Regions from separate parts of the Mycobacterium botniense genome, predicted to be linked through region 2. Evidence: riboswitches for the same ligand, from Rfam matches in the RefSeq annotation. Region 2 holds a riboswitch; each other region holds the start of a gene.

Region 1 (2,201 bases), 190 kb from region 2:
GCGAACGGCGGGCCGTCGTAGAACACATACTCCGGGGCACCGGCACGCCGCCTGATGCTGGCGCGGAAGGTGTCATCGCGGGCCCAGTACTCGAGCACCTCGAGTTCCAGCGCCGGGAAATCGGGTGCCCCGCCGGCCAGCTTCGGGTAGGTGTGCGCGGCCACTGTGTCGTCTCCTGTGCCAACTGCCGGGCCCGGGGACGACGACGCGCCGGTGCGCGAGCGCCGCGGTACCACCCCGCTTGCCGCGCGTGCACGCGGCCGCTCAATTGAGGGCTGTGACGGGCCTACCCGTTCGGGTCTACTGGGCCTGGCTGGCTGTTCTTCCGAAGGCTCCCCGGTGATGGCCGGATCGACGCCGTTGTGCCAATTCTACGGGCAGCCACCGCCCCACGCCCGCCGGCCCGGACCGGTGCGCCGATATCGTCCACACCCCAGCTATGCCCACGGGTTCTGCGGCGATCTCGGTGCGGGGGCTCCGCCGGTGGTCAAGCGCGCACCGACCGGCGATGTTGACACCCGCCTCGGCGAGCACGCAGCCGCCCCCGTCAGCGCGAAGCGCACCGCTCGCCGCGGCGTTTTCCCGGCACGGGTCGCCGTTGGTGAAATCCCCTCAGCGAGGGTCACCGTCGCCGAGTGCGGTGCGCAGCGTGATCAGCCCAGCCACGCCAAGGGGTTGCCACACGGCAGCACGACGGCTGCCGTGTGGCAACCCCTTGGACGTCTGATCACTCAACGCGCCGGCGGGGAGCGGTGACTCGGCGGTCATCAAGCCAAGACCTCTAGCACGCCCACGCGCAGCAGGGCGGCGTAGAGCTGGCGCAGCGGGATGCACAACAACCACGCGGCACCTTCCACCAGCGGGTCTCCTCCGACACCAAACGGCTGGGTGTCGCGCCGCTTGACCACTTTCTTCGGCGCTGCCGCCGACTCCGGCGCCGGAACGGCCCTGAGCTGCGGTGCACGGGCAGCAGGGGCGGGCACTCTCGTGTCTACGTCGTCCCACAGAACAGCAGTCATGGTTGCCTCCTCTACACGGAAATCAATCGGACACTGACGTGACTGACTGTTCCGCCCCGTAAACGGTTCCCGGCGCCAGGCAGACCGCCTGGCCGTTGAGGCAACTCGCGTGTGTGCTAGCCCCGTCTAGCTGGAAACGCCGTGCCGGAGACCGGATCGGGACGAAACCAGGCCCGGATATCGACCCGGACTAGAACTGGAACTCATTAGTCCCTCACCTCCTCGCAGCACCAGTGCGGCAACCCGCACAACGTCCCAGCACGCAAAGGAGCACAGAATCCGGCAAGAGCCGAAGACCGCACCCCACTCGTCAGAGCTTCGACACCACACGCCGTATCCGGAAACCCGGAAGCCACTTGGGCTCAACCCTTAAGCCGGGAGGAGCTGTCCTGACCCTGGGCGTCTCTCGACGTTCGGGGTCAGTGGCCTATATCCGTGTGGCCGCCTCGCCTAACGAGGTGCTACCTCTCCGATGATGCACGAACAACGTGAGCAGGTCAATTTAGTCCCGGTCGATGTCGCTGATTCTTTACGGATTCATGACCTCTACCCAGGTCGCCACAGGCCCTGTGGTCGACGCGGGACTACGCGGGACTACGCGGGACTAGATGAGTTCGTAGTCGGCCAGGTCTGGGCGAGCCATGGCCTCCTGGAAACGGGTGAAACTCCAGGGCCAGGCCACCGGCACCCCGCGGTCATCGAGGTACCAACTGCGGCACCCGGTCACCCACACCGTTTTGCGAGCTGCTTCCACCCGCTCGGCCTCGAAACGGGACGTGGCGTGGTGGCTGGCGCTGATCTGGGAATACCGGCCGCGCGCCAACAGCTCGATGAGCTGTATGAGATAGCCGAACTGGGCCTCGGCGACATCGATCAGCGAGAAGTTCCCCACCGGGCCGTTGGGCCCGTTGAGCATGAACAGGTTGGGAAAATCGGGCACTGACACCGACAAGTACGCGTAGGGACGCGGCGTCCACATCTCGTCGAGGCAGACACCTGCGCGCCCCCTGACCTGCATCGGCCGCAGGAAGCGATCCACCTGGAAGCCGGTGGCCAGCACCAGCACGTCGAGCCGATGCAGCACGCCGTCGGCGGTGCGCACCCCCTCGGGCTCGACGCGCTCGATGGGCTCGGTGATCAGATGGGCGTTGGGCCGCTGGATGGCCTGGTAGAAGTTCGCCG
Region 2 (2,201 bases):
GACGGGCTACTCGTCAACGTTTCAGCGAAACTTCCACCAGGCCGTCCGATCGGCACGCTCGGGTCCTGCGCCCCAGAGCAGGCTGGGCCGGCAATCGGATGCCAGATCCACTCCACGTGCGATTTCCCGGTTGGCGGGCCAAGCCGGCTGTCAGCAACGACTCTGCTGCCGTGTGCTTTTGGCGCGACGCGAATCTGCGTGAGCAGCCGGGTCCGCCACTGAGCTGCGATGAGCTCTGCACCCGCCGACATCAAGGCTGTGCACCCCGGTAAGCCAGTTCTGCGTTGTATCCGCGCTGTCGGGTTGACTCCGGCTGGCCTTAGTGCCACCATTGCCGATGCATGCACCTCGCTAGGTGAGGCGTCTGCACGGATACAGGCCACTGACCCCTAACGTCGAGAGACGCCCCGGGTCAGGACAGCTCTTCCCGGCACAAGGGTTGAGCCCAAGTGGCTTCCGGATCCGATCCGGATACGCCGTGCAGTGCCAAAGCTCTGACGAGTGGGGTACCTCATCCGGCTGATCCGCCGGTTGGACCTTGCCCCGTTGTGCAACCTGAGTCCATCCGCGTGTGTCCTGGCCGCGAGGAAGTGAGAGCGAAATGAGTTCCAGTGATCCTCCTTATCGGGGTTCGGTAGCCGTTTCGTTCGAGCCCGAGCCTGGCAACATATCCGTTTTCTGAATCGGCTCGCGTCGCTTCAGATCGTTAATTTCAGTCCACGCTTTGTGGGCTCGCCGAATTTTGTCCTGCCCTGAAAACCGTGAGGCGGTTTCCGCGGATTGCATTGTCTTTTGAATTTGAAAGGGACGCCCGATGTCTTTCGTGACCACACAACCCGAAATGCTGGCCGCGGCAGCCAGCCAGTTACAGGAGATCGGCTCCGCGCTCGCTGCGCAGAACGCGGCTGCTGCGGCCCCGACGGCCGGAGTGGTGCCCGCTGCGGCCGACGAGGTATCCGCAATGACGGCAGCACAATTCGCAGCGCATGCCAAGGCGTATCAGGCCGTCAGCGCACAAGCCACTGCGATCCACAACATGTTTGTGACTATCTTGCGGGTCAGCGCCGACTCCTACGGCGCCACCGAAGTAGCTAACGCGGCGACAGTTCTGTGAACGTTTGGGATACGCGTCTGCCGGATTTTGCCCGGTATTTCTGACCAACACGCAACGCGTGAAAAGCATCGAGAAGGTACCGCCATGAACATGCCAGCTGTCGAACCGTGCGATGTCGGCACCAGCCGCTCAGTCATCCATTTGTCGCAGTTGCTGCGGAGCCCTGTGATGACGCCTTCTGGTGAGGCAGTTGGCCGAGTTGATGACATCATTGTGCGGCTACGCGGCGCGGAGGCTTATCCGTTGGTGACCGGCCTGGTGGCCGGTGTCGGTGGCCGGCAAGTCTTCGTGGGTAGCCAGTCCATCGATTGGTTCGGTCCGGACTGGATAACTTTGAGCCACAATGAGATTGATCTGCGTCGTTTCGAGCGCCGCCCTGGTGAGGTGCTGTTACGCGCCGACGTGCTGGGCTATCGGCTGATCGACGTTCCCGCAGGCAAACTGGTCCACGCCTACGATGTCGAGCTTGAACACAACACAGAAGGCTGGGTGCTCAGGCGGCTGGACACCCGGCGCCCACCACGTCTGTTCGGACTGCTCAAGACTCCCGGCGGTCATCCTGCCCGCGACTGGAAGGCCTTTGAGCCGCTGATCGGGCATAGCTGGTCGATGGCCGTGCGCCGGGTTTCTGGGCGAGTGGCGGCGCTTAAGCCAGCGCAAATCGCCGATCTGCTCGAAGAGGCCGACCAGGCCGAAGGCGGGGAAATCCTGGACCGAGTTCGCTGCCACCCGGAGCTGGAAGCCGACGTTTTCGAGGAACTCGATCCGGACAAGGCCAGCCGACTGCTCGACGACATGCCCGACGACGAGGTGGCCGGCCTCCTCAGCCGGATGCGCGCCGACGACGCCGCCGACGCGATCATCGACCTACGCCAGTCCCGCCGCCGGCGGGTTCTCGATTTGATGCCTGGTCCGCAATGCCTAAAAATCCTGACCCTTTTGGGCTTTAACCCGAATAGCGCGGGGGGATTGATGACGGTCGACTTCGTCTGCTGCGACACGCAAGCCACGGTCGCAGACGCGCTCGCCGTGATCGGCAGTGCGTTGACAATCCAGCCCGAGGCGCTTTTGCAGATGCACGTCCTCA
Region 3 (2,201 bases), on a different contig from region 2:
AGTGCACATACCGAATTGTCCTACCAGGGAGCACTTGAGCCATACCACAACTGGGGAGACACCGCGGCAAAGGCGACTTCGAGAGCGGCCGCGTTCGCGCTCATCGGTATCTCCTCCCTCAGCCGGTTCGCGATGAGCCCTAAGACGGAACAGGCCCTAACACGCACGGGGCCGACTGACGCCTTCGACACCGCGCGATATCGGCTGGGTAGCTTGTCGGGCACGTGCCATCTCCAGTCATGCCAACCCTACCTTGCATATAGGTAAGGCTTCCCTATCGCTCACTCAAAAGTGTTGAGGCACATCACGTTAGCTTGACCAGTCCGAGTGGTCGTGCCAGTATTACCACGCGTGCACCTCGCTAGGTGAGGCTTCTGCACCGGACACAGGCCACTGACCCCGAACGTCGAGAGACGGGTCAGGACAGCTCCTCCCGGCCTAAGGGTTGAGCCCAAGTGGCTTCCGAAGATTGATCGGATACGCCGTGCAGTGCCGAAACCCGGACGAGTGGGGTGTCGCCGCGGTTGATCGTCAGGTGGCCCGACCCTTTTGTGCGACGTATCGGCATCCCTTGTGCCCTGGCCGTGAGGAGGTGAGAGCGAGATGAGTCCTAGTGATAGTCCCTATCCGAGTTCGGTGACCGTTTTGCTCAGATCAGTCCTCGGTTTAGTCCTCTTTAGCTGAATCAGACTGCACTGACCGAGCGTTCACGGGCACGCTTTGTTTTGCTATGCGCGCGTGTCGATTCCGAACCTAGGATTCTGCAGTTCTCGAGTTCTGGTCGCATCGTTACGGGAGGTTGTGATGTCGTTGCCGCCGCTGTGCCGAAGCTGTTCGCGGGTGTTGCCGGCGATGGTTCGCACTGCATCACCCACCTCTGGGCAGACGATGCCGAAGCTGTAGGCGTGGCTTTATCACCGACCTCGGACGCCACCGGCGCGGAGGTTAACTGCTGCACTGATAAGGAGAAGTTCGATGGCTTTTGTTGTGACACAACCGGAAACGCTCGCAGGTGCGGCGGGCGACTTGGCACGGATCGGGTCGGCGGTAGCTACGATGAACGAGGCTACTTGGGCACCGATCACTGGTGTGGTGCCGCCCGCCGCCGACCAGGTTTCGGTTTTGACGGCGCTCGAGTTCGCCGCCTACGGCCAGCTATATCGGATGCTCAGCGTTCAGGCTGAGCAGGTTCTCGACGCGTTCGTCGCTACCTTGAGGGACAGTGCTGGATCGTATGCGCTCACCGAAGCCGCCAACACTGTTGTCGCCGGGGGGTGAGGTGGTGATCGGTGTGTGGGATTTCGGGGCGCTGCCTCCAGAGATCAATTCCGGCTTGATGTATGCCGGTGCGGGCTCGTCTGCGTTGATCGCTGCCGCAAACGCGTGGGCCAGCTTGGCCCAGGAACTCGACGCGGCCGCAAGCGGCTGCGCCGCAGTGCTATCCAAGCTGACAAGTGACGCGTGGAAAGGACCGGCAGCGGCGGAGATGGCCAGCGCAGCGGCCCCCTACGTGGCGTGGCTGCACGCCAGCTCCGACCGTGCCGCCCGGGCGGCCAGCAGTGCCGCCGCCGCCGCCAACGCCTATCAGACCGCGTATGCGGCCACCGTGCCACCAGCGGTGATCGCTGCCAACCGGGCGCAGCTGGCGGCGCTGGTGGCCACCAACGTGCTGGGCCAAAACACCCCGGCCATCGCGGCCACCGAAGCCCACTACAGTCATATGTGGGCCCGCGACGCCACCGCCATGTACAGCTACGCCGGTCACTGCGCCGCCGCAGCGGCTCTCGACCCGCTGACCGCGCCCCCGGCCACCACCACCCCCGTCGGGCCGGGCGCCCAAACCGCTGCAACCGCACACGCCGCCGCGGCCGCCGCCAGCCAAACCACCCTGTCCCAACTCATCACCACCCTGCCCACCACGCTGCACACACTCGCCACCCCCTCGGCGCTAAGTTCAGCGTTGAATTCGCTGAACGTCATCGATCCGGCGAACGCCTCGTCGGCCTCAGGTTTGTCCGGCCTGCTGAATATGCTCAGCGGCCGAACCGGATCGTCATTAGGCGCCTTCCTCAACTCAGAAACACTCTCGTCCGCTTTCTCCGGTGGGTTTTTCAACCCAGAGGGCTTCCTGTCAGCGTTTCACGCATTTGACTGGATTGCGATCTACGCGGCCACCGATTACGTGCACAGCGTTATGGGCG
Region 4 (2,201 bases), 240 kb from region 2:
GAAGAACATCGTCGGCGACACCGGCCGGCCAAAAAACATGTCGTCGTTGGAGTACAGGAAATGTTCTGCGAGACCGGGAATGTGGTGCAGTTGCGTTTCCACTGCGTGGCTGTTGTACACCGGCAGCACCGACACGTCGGTGAAGTGCTCCTCGGCGCGCACAATCGTGACTTTGGGGTGCGGGGCAAGCCAGTGCGGGACCCGCGAGTCGGTGGCGATGAAAATCCGTCGCACCCATGGCGCGAAGGCGTGCACCGACCGCAGGGCGTATTTGAGTTCGTCGACATGACGGATGCGTGCATCGGAATCGTCACCCTCGCCGAGCGGGTAATTCGCCATCGCTGCCGCGCGGCGGGCACGGAACTCCGGGTCGTTGCCGTCCACCCAGGAGAACACCATGTCGATGTCGAAGGTGATGTCATCGGCATGCGGGGCGAACATCCCCGCGATCGTCGGCCACGTGCGGCCGTGCAGCTCGACGGTGGTGTACTCGATCTCGCTGAGCATTAAGGTTTTGCGGGTCAGCGAGTTTTCGATCGGGCAGATGGCCTGTTCTCCGTCGAACACCCAAAACTGCAGCTCCACTCCGGCAGACGCACCGTAACGCATACCCGAGCGGGGGCATTCGCGCCGCCGGAACACCCGCAGCAGCCTCGGGTCGGGGTCCACCGAGAGCAGCCCGTCACCCAGATACACCGAGCGGCGCCCGGTTCCGTCGAGGATCTTGGCGCGCAGCGGTGCCTCCAGGCACGCCGCCATCAAGACGTCGGCAACCCGGGCGCGCAAGGCGATGTCAACCACCAGCGCCGGGCGTCCTTCCGCACCGCGAATAAGCAAGAACGGGATACCAGCCCGATCCAGCTCTGCGCGGATAAACAGCAAATCTTGCGTCATCGCCTCATACGGAGTCAGGCGCACACCCTGGGTCGAGCTGACGACGGGCGCGTCGATCATGCTGGTCATGGGAACACCTGCCTTCCGTACTCGATGTCGGTCAAATCGCGCACACAGAGGGATCCCGCTGACGCGGTCGAGCGGCGGCATTGCCCTCACAGGTTGAGCTTCGGCACTGGTCGACGTATCCCCAGCAACACCTGGGAAAGCCACTTGGGATCACCCCTTAAGCCGGGGAGATCTGTCCTGATCTTGGGCGTCTCTCGACGTCGTCAGATCAGTGGCCTGTGTTCGTCCAGAAGCCTCGCCTAACGAGGTGCTCCCGCAAGGTAGCACCGATTCCACCGCTGGGCAACATGGTCGCGAACACGGCCGACACCGCCGCAGTTGTGCATGTGCGGTGTCTGCACAACTCGCCGTGGGCGGCGAGCTACCCGGACGACTTCGGGCGGCTCGCCTGAGAACCCTGCGCGGCGGGCAGCAGCGATTCCAGCGCGGGACCGGTGATCCGCCGAAACGCCCGCCGCGGGCGATTCTGGTCCAGGACGGCGACTTCCAGGGTGTCCACTCCCAGCGGCCGGGGCTCTGCGCCGTTGGCGTCGGTCCGCAAGGCGTTCACCGCGATGCCGACTGCGTCGGCGAGGCCGGCGTTCTCCGTGTAGGACTCTTTGAGTGCGTCGGCGATCGGCTCGGTCGTGCCGCCCATCACCACGAAATGCGGCTCGTCGTTGATCGACCCGTCGTAGGTGATCCGGTACAGCTCAGGCGGCTTGCTCTCGCCGTAGTGCGCGACCTCGGCCACGCACAACTCGACCTCGTAGGGTTTGGCCTGCTCGGTGAAGATGGTGCCCAGTGTCTGCGCGTAGACGTTGGCCAGCTGCCGGCCGGTGACGTCCCGGCGGTCGTAGGCGTAGCCGCGGGTGTCGGCGAACTGGATGCCACCGCGGCGCAGGTTGTCGAATTCGTTGAACTTGCCGGCAGCCGCGAAACCCACCCGGTCATAGAGCTCGCTGATCTTCTGCAGGGACCGCGACGGATTCTCGGCAACGAACAACACGCCGTCGGCATATGCCAGCACCACCACGCTGCGGGCCCGCGCGATGCCCTTGCGCGCGAGCTCGCCGCGTTCGCGCATCAACTGCTCGGGCGATATGAAATATGGGAAACTCACTTCTGACTCCGCGGAGCGTCCGCGTCCGGACCGAAAGTATCGGAGCGGGAACGGCTTTCGATGACCTCCTGAGCTAGCTCGGCGATGCGCTGCTCGGGCACCTCGACAGCGCCGTCGGCGTCGATGTTGACCGCTG

Evidence for each region. A riboswitch is a leader RNA that binds a small molecule or an ion and turns the genes downstream of it on or off. The one in region 2 is predicted to bind magnesium.
Region 1: another riboswitch for magnesium. It lies ahead of G6N08_RS14675 (Rv1535 family protein); the one in region 2 lies ahead of G6N08_RS15480 (PE family protein).
Region 3: another riboswitch for magnesium. It lies ahead of G6N08_RS05640 (PE family protein); the one in region 2 lies ahead of G6N08_RS15480 (PE family protein).
Region 4: another riboswitch for magnesium. It lies ahead of G6N08_RS16620 (stealth family protein); the one in region 2 lies ahead of G6N08_RS15480 (PE family protein).

The regions. Positions count from the first base shown of each region.
Region 1 covers NZ_BLKW01000004.1:996,884-999,084, reverse strand. The annotation lists gene ileS (isoleucine--tRNA ligase) at 1-164, opposite strand, end outside; gene G6N08_RS14675 (Rv1535 family protein) at 768-1,019, opposite strand; M-box (ykoK) riboswitch at 1,315-1,484, opposite strand; gene G6N08_RS14670 (flavin-containing monooxygenase) at 1,624-2,201, opposite strand, start outside.
Region 2 covers NZ_BLKW01000004.1:1,188,634-1,190,834, forward strand. The annotation lists M-box (ykoK) riboswitch at 341-513, shown strand; gene G6N08_RS15480 (PE family protein) at 815-1,114, shown strand; gene G6N08_RS15485 (magnesium transporter MgtE N-terminal domain-containing protein) at 1,199-2,201, shown strand, end outside.
Region 3 covers NZ_BLKW01000002.1:1,194,620-1,196,820, forward strand. The annotation lists M-box (ykoK) riboswitch at 351-519, shown strand; gene G6N08_RS05640 (PE family protein) at 976-1,278, shown strand; gene G6N08_RS05645 (PPE family protein) at 1,235-2,201, shown strand, end outside.
Region 4 covers NZ_BLKW01000004.1:1,432,590-1,434,790, forward strand. The annotation lists gene G6N08_RS16620 (stealth family protein) at 1-963, opposite strand, end outside; M-box (ykoK) riboswitch at 1,042-1,217, opposite strand; gene prcA (proteasome subunit alpha) at 1,325-2,065, opposite strand; gene prcB (proteasome subunit beta) at 2,062-2,201, opposite strand, start outside.